Linked DNA regions of Aquitalea magnusonii. The protein of the gene in region 1 interacts with the protein of each later gene in a pairwise test. Links are inferred from orthologs where the notes say so. Each region holds a gene or a part of one and is shown in the gene's direction. Other genes may lie near its edges.

What was found. The genes of interacting proteins can lie anywhere in the genome.
Region 2: the proteins of glnL (region 1) and glnK interact in binary tests that used the Escherichia coli proteins (3 or more experiments, as listed by UniProt). The link is inferred for Aquitalea magnusonii from one-to-one orthologs.

What each region holds. Positions count from the first base shown.
Region 1 is NZ_AP018823.1:3,253,304-3,256,225, forward strand. It holds glnL (nitrogen regulation protein NR(II)), read left to right. Parts: upstream 1-894; coding sequence 895-1,950; downstream 1,951-2,922. Other genes in the region: DLM_RS15490 (BLUF domain-containing protein), read right to left, coding at 1-45; DLM_RS15495 (DUF4124 domain-containing protein), read left to right, coding at 309-794; ntrC (nitrogen regulation protein NR(I)), read left to right, coding at 1,977-2,922.
Region 2 is NZ_AP018823.1:61,388-69,069, reverse strand. What follows is about bases 1,709-4,527. They hold glnK (P-II family nitrogen regulator), read left to right. Parts: upstream 1,709-2,858; coding sequence 2,859-3,197; downstream 3,198-4,527. Other genes in these bases: DLM_RS00345 (ammonium transporter), read left to right, coding at 3,228-4,527; DLM_RS00355 (accessory factor UbiK family protein), read right to left, coding at 2,303-2,590; DLM_RS00360 (YifB family Mg chelatase-like AAA ATPase), read right to left, coding at 1,709-2,296. Outside these bases: DLM_RS00365 (SPOR domain-containing protein), read right to left, coding at 1-723; more of DLM_RS00360, read right to left, coding at 797-1,708; more of DLM_RS00345, read left to right, coding at 4,528-4,538; metK (methionine adenosyltransferase), read right to left, coding at 4,686-5,855; DLM_RS00335 (lysophospholipid acyltransferase family protein), read left to right, coding at 5,933-6,826; DLM_RS00330 (lipid A biosynthesis lauroyl acyltransferase), read left to right, coding at 6,823-7,682. UniProt on the Escherichia coli protein: Involved in the regulation of nitrogen metabolism. Regulates the activity of its targets by protein-protein interaction in response to the nitrogen status of the cell.

The sequences.
Region 1 (2,922 bases):
CAGGGAAGCACTAGCCTTGCTGGAATAAAGCAACTGAATCAACATGCACAAAGCTTCCTTATAGGTGACGGGTCAACACCGGTCCTGACGGATACCGCGCTATCAAAGGATGTTGTGTCCAGCACTGCAGGCCGATTGCGGATTGTCCATGATATTGGCAAGTAGCGCGCATGAAGCGCATGCTGCCGCATTCCCGGTCATCTGGCAAATTGCCTCCTCTTGTTCCGGCAATGCAGATGTGACGTGCGCCAGCCTTTTGCTTATCATAGCGTCACGTCCACCCGTTTTCTCCGCTAATGCCCAAAACCATGAAAACGCTTGCCTTCTGCCTGCTGCTGACCTGCAGCCTCGCCCAGGCCGAGGTATACAAATACGTCGATGCCAACGGCAATGTCACCTTCACCAATGTGCCGATCAAGGGTGCCAAGCCCATGCATCTGGCACCGCTGTCCACCTATGGCGGCGGCGGTTCCAGTAAACCGCGCGCAGCAGGCAATAGCCGATCGGCCTCGACACCGGATGGCTACCCCAGCGTGGACAACGGCACCCAGTCCAAGCGTGATGAGGGCAGGCGCAAGATACTGGAAGGCGAGCTGTCCAACGAGAAAAAGGCACTGGCTGATGCACAAAAAGCCTATACCGAAGGTGCCGCCACTCGCAACGGCGACGAAACCCGTAATTACCAGAAATACCTGGATCGGGTACAGAAACTAAAGGACGCCGTGACCGAGCGACAGAAGAACGTGGATGCCTTGCGCCGCGAATTGGGGCAGTCCGCGTCATCTGCACAATAATGGTGCATCATTAAGGCCGATTTCGTGCATCCGCTGTGCTCTGGCTTGGCGTGCTTATTGCTAACAGCTACAGGCACAGCCCCATCCGATTCGGAGCACCATGAACTCTCCCAGCTTTGCCGGTCTGGAATTACTCGATACGCCGGTACTGATTGCCCATGCCGACGGCAGTCTCGAGTTTGCCAATCCCGCTTGTGAAAACCTGCTCGCCATAGGCCGGCGCGAGCTGCTGCGCCACACCCTGTTCGAGTTGCTGCAGGACAGCCCTGCCTTGCGGCAAGCGCTGACGACCGCGCTACAACACAATTCCAGCTATATCGAGCACGACCTGGAGCTGCGTACGCCGCATGGTGAGCAGCCGCTGCATATCGCCCTGTCAGTGACGCCGATTGATGCGGAAGGCCGGCTGGCGCTGGTCGAGCTGCGACCGCTGGATCAGCAACTGAAAATTGCCAATGAAGAGCGGCTTTTGCTGCAACAACAGGCTAATCGCGAGCTGATTCGTAACCTGGCGCATGAAATCAAGAACCCCTTGGGGGGAATCCGCGGTGCGGCCCAGTTGCTGGAGCATGAGCTGTCAGACCGGCCGGAGCTGAAGGAATACACCGAAGTCATCCAGGAAGAAGCGCTGCGCCTGCAATCGCTGGTAGACCGTCTGCTGGCCCCGCATCGCCGCCATGTGCGCAGCGAAATCAATATCCACGAAGTGCTGGAACGGGTGCGCAGCATTGCGCTGGCCGAGTATCCGCAGGGTCTCACCATCCGCCGCGATTACGACACCAGCCTGCCGCAGATGGTGGCCGACAAGGAGCAATTGATCCAAGTGGTGCTCAACATCGTCAAGAATGCCATTCAGGCGATGAAGGCCAAGGGCGAGGTGATTTTGCGTACCCGCGTTGCCCGGCAAGTCACCCTGGCACGCAAGCGTCATGGGCTGGCATTAAAATTGCAGATTGTCGACAACGGCCCCGGCATTCCGGAAGAAATCAGGGATCACATTTTCTATCCCCTGGTCACCGGACGCGCCGAAGGCACTGGTTTGGGGCTGACATTGGCCCAGGCCTATGTGCATCAGCATGGCGGTAGCATCGAATTTGAATCCCGCCCCGGCCAGACCTGCTTTACCGTGATGCTGCCTTTCAGCAACACGGATTGAACTCAATTACAGAAACGAGGGCTGCTATGAATAACCCGGTGTGGATCATCGATGACGACAAGGCCATCCGCTGGGTACTGGAAAAGGCGCTTGGCCGCAGCGGCATCGGCTTTGACAGCTTTTCCAGTGCCGATGACGCACTCAACGCCCTGTACGACAATACGCCGCGCGTCATCATTTCCGACATTCGCATGCCGGGGACGGACGGCCTGAAATTCCTTTCCAAGGTAAAGGCGGATCACCCGCAATTGCCGGTCATCATCATGACCGCGCATTCCGACCTGGACTCCGCCGTTGCCGCCTTTCAAGGTGGTGCCTTCGAATACCTGCCCAAGCCCTTTGATGTCGACCAGGCGGTGCAACTGATCGAGCGCGCACTGGCGGAAAGCAATAGCCAGATCGAAGCCACTGGCGGGGTGGAAGCCATGCCAGTGCTGCTAGGCCAGGCTCCCGCCATGCAGGACGTGTTCCGCGCCATTGGCCGCTTGTCACAATCGCACGTCACCGTGCTGATTACCGGCGAGTCCGGTACCGGCAAGGAGCGGGTGGCCGAAGCGCTGCATCGCCATTCGGTGCGCTCCAGCAAGCCTTTCATTGCCCTGAATACCGCAGCCATTCCCAAGGATTTGCTGGAGTCCGAGCTGTTTGGCCATGAAAAAGGCGCGTTTACCGGCGCGCTGGCCACCCGGCGCGGTCGTTTTGAAGAGGCGGAAGGCGGCACGCTGTTTCTGGATGAAATCGGCGACATGCCCACCGAGCTGCAAACCCGCTTGCTGCGCGTGCTGTCGGACGGACACTTTTACCGCGTGGGCGGCCATGTGCCGATCAAGGCCAATGTGCGGGTGATTGCCGCCACCCACCAGAATCTGGAAGACCGGGTCAAACGCGGCCTGTTCCGGGAGGACCTGTTCCACCGCCTGAACGTGATCCGCCTGCGTCTGCCGCCCTTGCGCGAACGGCGCGAGGACATCC
Region 2 (7,682 bases), 3.2 Mb from region 1 along the record:
TCCATCCTGCTTCAACTGGGCACGCACACGATCGACATCTTCCTGCTTGCTTAGCGGGCCGACACGGACACGATGCACCATTCCCTTGTCAGGGGTCGAAACGGACTGGATCTTGGCTTCTACCCCCAACAAGGCCAGCTTGGCCTTCAGGTTGTCCGCTTCATTCTCGTTCTGGAACGCACCCAGTTGCAGAAAGACCTTTTTGGCTGGCGCAGCAGCAGAAGGTTCCCGATCTTTGGCAGCAGGCTTGCCGTCTGCAGGCACTGCATCAACCTGGCCCGGCAGTATCTTGTAGAAGTCGAAGCGCTGCTCATCCTTGCCAGTATTGGTCGATGGACTGGCAGGCTTGGCCTTGGTGGCAGGCACGGTGGTGGTTGCGGCAGGGGTCTCCGGCGGCATCGCAGGTGCTACCGGGGCTTCCACTTTTACAGGTGCAGATGCAACCGGAGGCGGTGCCTGCACATCCGCGATCTTGGTTCCCGGCTCCAACAGCTCAGTTGATGGCGACGAGGCTGCTGCCGCCTTGTGATCTAGCTTTTCCAGATTGGAAAACGGTGTTGCCGAGCGGTTGAGGTACATCGCCAGACCAACCGCGACGGCCACGCCTACAATCAGGCCGATGACAATCCCTGCCACCATGCCGCCGCCACCGCTCTTGCCGGCAGCACGCGCACGCCCGGATGAGGACGAGCGGGACGAATTCTTTACATCACGATTAGCCATGTACCACTACCATTTCCATTCAAGCAATCCGATCATTATCTATTAAAACCAGACGAAAATATATTTCACGAAATCACAAAGCCAGGCCGCTACGGCGTAATTGAATCGCCTGGAGCATGTGCTGCCGATTTAAACCCAAATCGCCGTTCATATCAGCAATAGTCCGGGCAATGCGCAGGATGCGGTGATAGCTTCTTGCTGACAATCCAAGCCGATCCAGCGCATCGGCCAGTAAGGCCAGAGCCGCTGGCTCCGCGGAGGCGTGCTGCTCCAGCGCCAAGCCACTTAACCTGGCATTACAGCAGCCCTGTCGTTGCAACTGCCGGTCCCGAGCCTGCTGCACACGCAAGCGTATCTGAGGGCTGGCTTCACCTGTGCTGACTGACGCAAGTTCTCCTGCGGCCAAGGCAGGAACCTGTACATGCATATCAATCCGGTCCAGCAGCGGGCCAGACAGCTTTCCCACATAGCGGGCAATTTGCTCCGGGGTACACTGACATCGCCCGGAAGCATGCCCCATATAACCGCACGGGCAGGGATTCATGGCAGCCAGCAACTGGAAGTCAGCAGGAAAACAGGCTTGCCTCCCGGCACGGGAAATATTGATTACCTGTGACTCCAAAGGTTCACGCAATACTTCAAGCACCTTACGTTCGAATTCCGGCAACTCGTCCAGAAACAATACCCCGTGATGTGCAAGACTTACTTCTCCCGGCCGCGGATCTGATCCGCCACCGACCAAGGCAACCGCAGACGCGGTATGGTGCGGTGCCCTGAAGGGACGCTGGCGCCACTTCTCCGCTCTAAAGCCCTGAGACCCCAAGGACTGTATCGCGGCAGAAGCCAGAGCCTCTTCCTCACTCATCTCGGGCAATATGCCTGGAAGACGCGCCGCCAGCATGGATTTGCCGGTACCCGGAGGCCCGACAAACAACAGGCTATGCCCGCCAGCGGCGGCCACTTCCAAGGCATAGCGCGCAGCCATTTGCCCTTTGACGTCAGCCAGATCAGGATAAACGTCCTGGCTTGCATCCAGGTTGACTTCGGCCAGATCACAAGCCTGCACACCATTCAGATGCGCACAGACCTGCAACAGACTGTCAGCGGCATAAACCTGGCCAGATCCGACCAGCGCCGCTTCGTTAGCACTTACTCTGGGAAGAATGAAGGACTTGCCTGCCCTGCTGGTCTGACACGCCATGGCAAGTGCGCCGCGGACGCCGCGCAATTGTCCGCTAAGCGCAAGTTCACCGGCAAACTCATAGTCAGACAAGTGGGGACACTGGATGATTCCTGCCGCCACCAGAATCCCGACGGCAATCGGCAGATCAAACCGGCCAGAATCTTTGGGCAGGTCTGCAGGAGCCAGATTGACGGTGATGCGGCGTGCCGGAAACTCGAAACCGGAATTGATGATGGCAGCACGTACCCTGTCGCGACTCTCTTTGACCTCGGTATCAGGCAAGCCAACGATGGTGAACTGCGGCAGCCCATTGGCCAGATGGACTTCCACCGCAACCTCCGGGGCTTGCAAGCCGGCCAGGGCGCGACTTGCAACCAGTGCTAGCGCCATGCGGTATCAGGAATGACCCAGCTCTGCCTGAGCTTCTGACTTGGCCAGTGCTTCTTCAGGAAAGACCTGAGACTCAAGCTTGGCCAAACGCGCTTCCAGCGCAGCCAGCTTTTCACGGGTACGCACCAGCACCTCTTGTTGCACATCGAATTCTTCGCGGGTCACCAGATCCATGCGGGAGAAAGTGGATGCCATCATGGCCTTGATGTTTTTCTCGATATCCTTGGCCGGACTGGCGGCAATGGTATCGCTGATCTTGTTGCTGATTTCTTCAAAAATCTTTTGACTCAACATTTCGATGCTCCTTGGGATGGGGACACAAGCTGCTGTTGAGTTTAGCAAAATCCCCTGGCCACTGCAGTTTCACTCGCCGCACCAATACAGTGCAAAACGCTCATCATAAATGCTCCGGCATGGTGCCAAGGCTGAATCAAACCATGGAAATACGTTTTTTGATCAGGAAAATTCTTTAGCAACAAGCAGATAGCAAGCTGGCACGGTTTGTGCAGTAGTGAGATCAGCAACGCAAACACCTATCTGGATCCATTGCAAAGGAGTGAACATGAAACTGGTCACCGCCGTGATCAAGCCATTCAAGCTTGATGAAGTACGTGAAGCACTATCCGCCATCGGCGTACAAGGGATTACCGTCACGGAAGTCAAGGGGTTCGGCCGGCAGAAGGGCCACACCGAACTGTATCGTGGTGCGGAATACGTGGTGGATTTCCTGCCGAAAGTAAAGTTGGAAATTGCCATTGATGACAGCCTGCTGGACCAGGTGGTTGAAGCCATCGAAAAGTCGGCGCGTACCGGCAAAATCGGCGATGGCAAGATTTTTGTCTTCGAACTTGAACAGATCGTGCGGATCCGGACCGGAGAAACCGGTATTGATGCGGTTTAAGCCACGGCATAGCCATACAGGGGAAATCAAATGAAGAAGAAACTTGCTGCATTGGGTAGCGGCCTGCTTGCACTGGCTTTGCCGGTACTGGCCGATGCACCTGCCGGGCCGGCCATGGCCGATTTCAAGGTGATCAACTCCGGCGATACCGCCTGGATGCTGACCTCCACCGCGCTGGTGCTGTTCATGACCATTCCGGGTCTGGCGCTGTTCTACGGCGGCATGGTGCGCAAAAAGAACGTGCTGTCCACCTTGATGCAAAGCTTTGCCATCACCGCGCTGGTCACCGTGCTGTGGGCTGTGGTGGGTTACAGCCTGGCCTTCACGGTCGGCACACCTTACCTGGGCGACTTGAGTCGCGTCTTCCTGGACGGCATGGATTACATTGCCGACACCAAGAAAGTAGCCGTTCACCCGTCCGCTGGTTCGATTCCGGAATCAGTGTTCATGATGTTCCAGATGACTTTTGCCATCATCACCCCGGCGCTGATTACCGGTGCCTTTGCTGAGCGGATGAAATTCTCTGCCCTGCTGATTTTCACTGCGCTGTGGTCCTTGCTGGTTTATGTACCGGTTGCCCACTGGGTATGGGCACCAGGCGGCTGGATGAGTGGCCAAGGCGTACTGGACTTCGCTGGCGGCACCGTGGTGCATATCAACGCAGGTATTGCTGGTTTGGTTTGTGCACTGGTGATGGGCAAGCGCGTGGGCTTTGGCAAGGAAGCCATGCCGCCGCACAACCTGATCCTGACCCTGATTGGCGCTTCCATGCTGTGGGTGGGTTGGTTCGGCTTCAATGCCGGCTCCGCAGTCGCTGCTGATGGCCGTGCCGGCATGGCCATGGTGACTACGCAGGTTGCCACTGGGATTGCTGCGCTGGCCTGGACCTTTGCGGAATGGATCCACAAGAAAAAGCCGTCGGTACTGGGTATTGCTTCCGGTGCAGTGGCAGGTCTGGTAGCCATCACCCCGGCTGCTGGTTTCGTGGATGTCAAAGGTGCTCTGATTATTGGTGCTGTAGCTGGCGTGGTTTGCTTCTGGGGTGCCACTGGCCTGAAGCATATGCTGGGCTACGATGACTCGCTGGATGCCTTCGGTGTACACGGTGTTGGCGGTATCGTTGGCGCCTTGCTGACCGGCGTGTTTGCGGTGAAGAGCATTGGCGGTGCTGAAGGCAGCCTGGCCACCCAGGCCATCGGTGTGGGTGTGACCGTGGTGTACTGCGCCATCATCACCTTCATCCTGCTGAAGATCATTGATGTAGTGGTTGGTCTGCGTGTGGCTGAAGACGAAGAACGCGAAGGCCTGGACGTGGTACTGCACGGCGAACGTGTGGAGTAAGCCACGCGCTTAGACAGATTTTGTGGTAAGGGACTTAGGGGCGCTTCGGCGCCCTCTTTTTTTGCCTGCCGGCAGGCGCTGCGGATGAATAAAAAAAGCACCGGATGACCGGTGCTTTCTTGATTGTGGCAATGAATACAGACTGGCTTACAGCCCTGCATCCTTGCGCAGCGCTTCCACCTTGTCGGTGCGTTCCCAGGTGAATTCCGGCTCTTCGCGGCCGAAGTGGCCGTAAGCGGCGGTCTTGCCGTAGATCGGGCGCAGCAGGTCCAGCATCTGGATAATGCCTTTCGGGCGCAGGTCGAAGTGCTTCTTCACCAGTTCCACGATCTTTTCGTTCGGGATCTTGTTGGTGCCGAAGGTATCCACCGCAATCGAGGTGGGCTCGGCCACGCCAATGGCGTAGGAAACCTGGATCTGGCACTGACGGGCAAGGCCGGCAGCCACGATGTTCTTGGCCACGTAACGACCGGCATAGGCTGCCGAGCGGTCTACCTTGGACGGGTCCTTGCCGGAGAAAGCACCACCACCGTGCGGCGCGGCACCACCGTAGGTGTCGACAATGATCTTGCGACCGGTCAGGCCGCAGTCGCCCATCGGGCCGCCAATGACAAAGCGACCGGTCGGGTTGACCAGGTATTTGGTTTCGGCAGTCAGCATTTCCGGCGGCAGGACCGGCTTGATGATGTCTTCGATGACGGCTTCGGTCAGGGTCTTGTGGTCGATTTCCGGGCTGTGCTGGGTGGACAGCACCACGGTGTCGATGCGCTTGGGCAGGCCGGTTTCACCGTCGTACACGCAGGTGATCTGGCTCTTGGCATCCGGACGCAGCCACGGCAGGCGGCCATCCTTGCGCAGTTCGGCCTGGCGCTGTACCAGACGGTGGGCGTAGTAGATGGGGAAAGGCATCAGCGTCGGGGTTTCGTCGCAGGCATAGCCGAACATCAGGCCCTGGTCGCCAGCACCCTGGTTCAGGTCCAGGCCTTCGCCTTCGTTCACGCCCTGGGCGATGTCTTGCGATTGCTTGTCGTAGCAGGCCATGACGGCGCAGCCGTGGTAGTCGAAGCCCAGCTCGGAGTTGTCGTAACCGATGCGCTTGATGGTCTCGCGTGCAATCTTGATGTAGTCGACATTGGCCGAGGTGGTGATTTCACCAGCCAGCACCACCAGGCCGGTGTTGACCAGGGTTTCGGCTGCTACGCGAGCGTATTTGTCTTCGCGCAGGATGGCATCGAGGATGGCATCGGAGATTTGGTCGGCTACTTTGTCCGGATGGCCTTCCGATACCGATTCCGACGTAAACAGATATTCGCTCATTTGTTTGTTGATTCCCGAATAAAGCAAAACAGTGTGATGATAAAATAGGCCGCTTTACGATCACCACTGACTAAACCATGTCCAAGCTGGTCCAACTCGTGTTGTCCTTGCTGGCGCGTTTGCCGCTGTCGTGGCTGCAATGTCTCGGCGCCATTCTGGGGCGGCTTACTTACCTTTCATCCCCCCGCTACGCAGAGCGGATGAGAAGTAATCTGGCGTCGAGTAAAATCTGTGAAAATTATCAGGTTTTACAAGGACTAGTCAAACAATCCGCACTGGAAACCGGTAAAGGTGCATTGGAATTGTCAATAGCCTGGTGCCGGGAGCCCGAAGACATTGCCGCACTGGTAAAAGCCTGCCATGGCTGGGAGCATGTGGAACGTGCTTTGCAGGCTGGTCACGGCATTGTTTTTGTCACCCCGCACCTGGGCAGCTATGACATTGCCGGGCGTTACATCAGCTCACGTCTGCCCTTTCCGCTGACCGCCATGTACCGTCCTCCCAAGCTGACCTGGCTGGAGCCGGTGATGCAGGCAGGCCGCGCCCGTGGCAAGGGCAAGACTGCACCGGCAACCGGTGCCGGCGTGCGCATTCTGATGAAAGCGTTGAAATCGGGCGAAGCCACCATCATTCTGCCCGATCAGGTTCCCGGCAACGGCGAAGGGGTGTGGGCTCCATTTTTTGGCAAACCCGCCTACACCATGAGCCTGGTGCCGCGGCTGGCACAGGTTGCCGGTGTGGAGGTGTTGTTTTTCGTCGGTGAGCGCCTGCCCCGCGGTGAAGGCTTTGTTGTGCATATCGAAGCCATGCCGCAGCCTTTCAGTGGTGACAAGGACGCTGACTGTGCGCTGCTGAACCAGACCGTGGAGAATCTGATCCGCCGCTTTCCCAGCCAGTACCTGTGGAGCTACAACCGTTACAAATGCCCGGCAGGTGTCACTCCGCCGGACCATCAGCAAGGAAACCCATGAAGATTGCTTTTGCCCTGTTATGGCTGATTCGCCTGCTGCCCATGTGGGCCATCGGCATGCTGGCTGATGCCCTTGGCCTGCTTGCTTATCATCTGGCGGCCGATCGCCGCAAGGTTGGCCTTACCAATCTGCGGCTTTGCTTTCCGCAGATGAGCGAAAAAGAGCGCGAACGGCTGATCAAGGCCAATTTTGGCTACATGATCCGCCTTGCACTTGAGTATGGTGTGGCATGGTGGAGTTCTGCCGAGCGCATCCGCAAGCTGGTCACCATCAAGAATCTGCACATCGTGGAGGAGCTGCGCGCCAAGGGTGAGGATGTGATCCTGTTTTACCCGCACTTTGTCGGCTTCGAGATGTGTGTTTTCGCGCTGAACCAGGTGCTGCCGCTGGTGAGCGTTTATTCGCAGCAAAAGAACGATACGCTGGATGCCCAGATCTATGCTGGCCGCCAGCGCTATAACAATTGCTATATCGTGCCGCGCAATGAAGGCCTGCGTTCCATCATCAAGGCCATGCGCAAGGAACACACCCCTTTCCTCTACCTGCCCGATCAGGACTTCGGGGTGCGCGATTCAGTGTTTGTGAAATTTTTCGAGAAGGATGCCGCCACCATTACCGGACTGTCGCGCATCAGCAAACTGGCGCGCGCCCGGGTGGTCCCGTTAATTGCGCGGCGCGTAGGCAATCGCTTCGAGCTGGAATTCTACCCCGCGTGGGAAAACTACCCGACTGATGATGTGGTGGCCGATACACGGCGCATGAATGCCTTTCTGGAAGAGCGTATTCGCGAGATACCCGACCAGTACTTCTGGCTGCACAAGCGTTTTAAAAACCGCCCGGAAGGCGAAGCACGCGT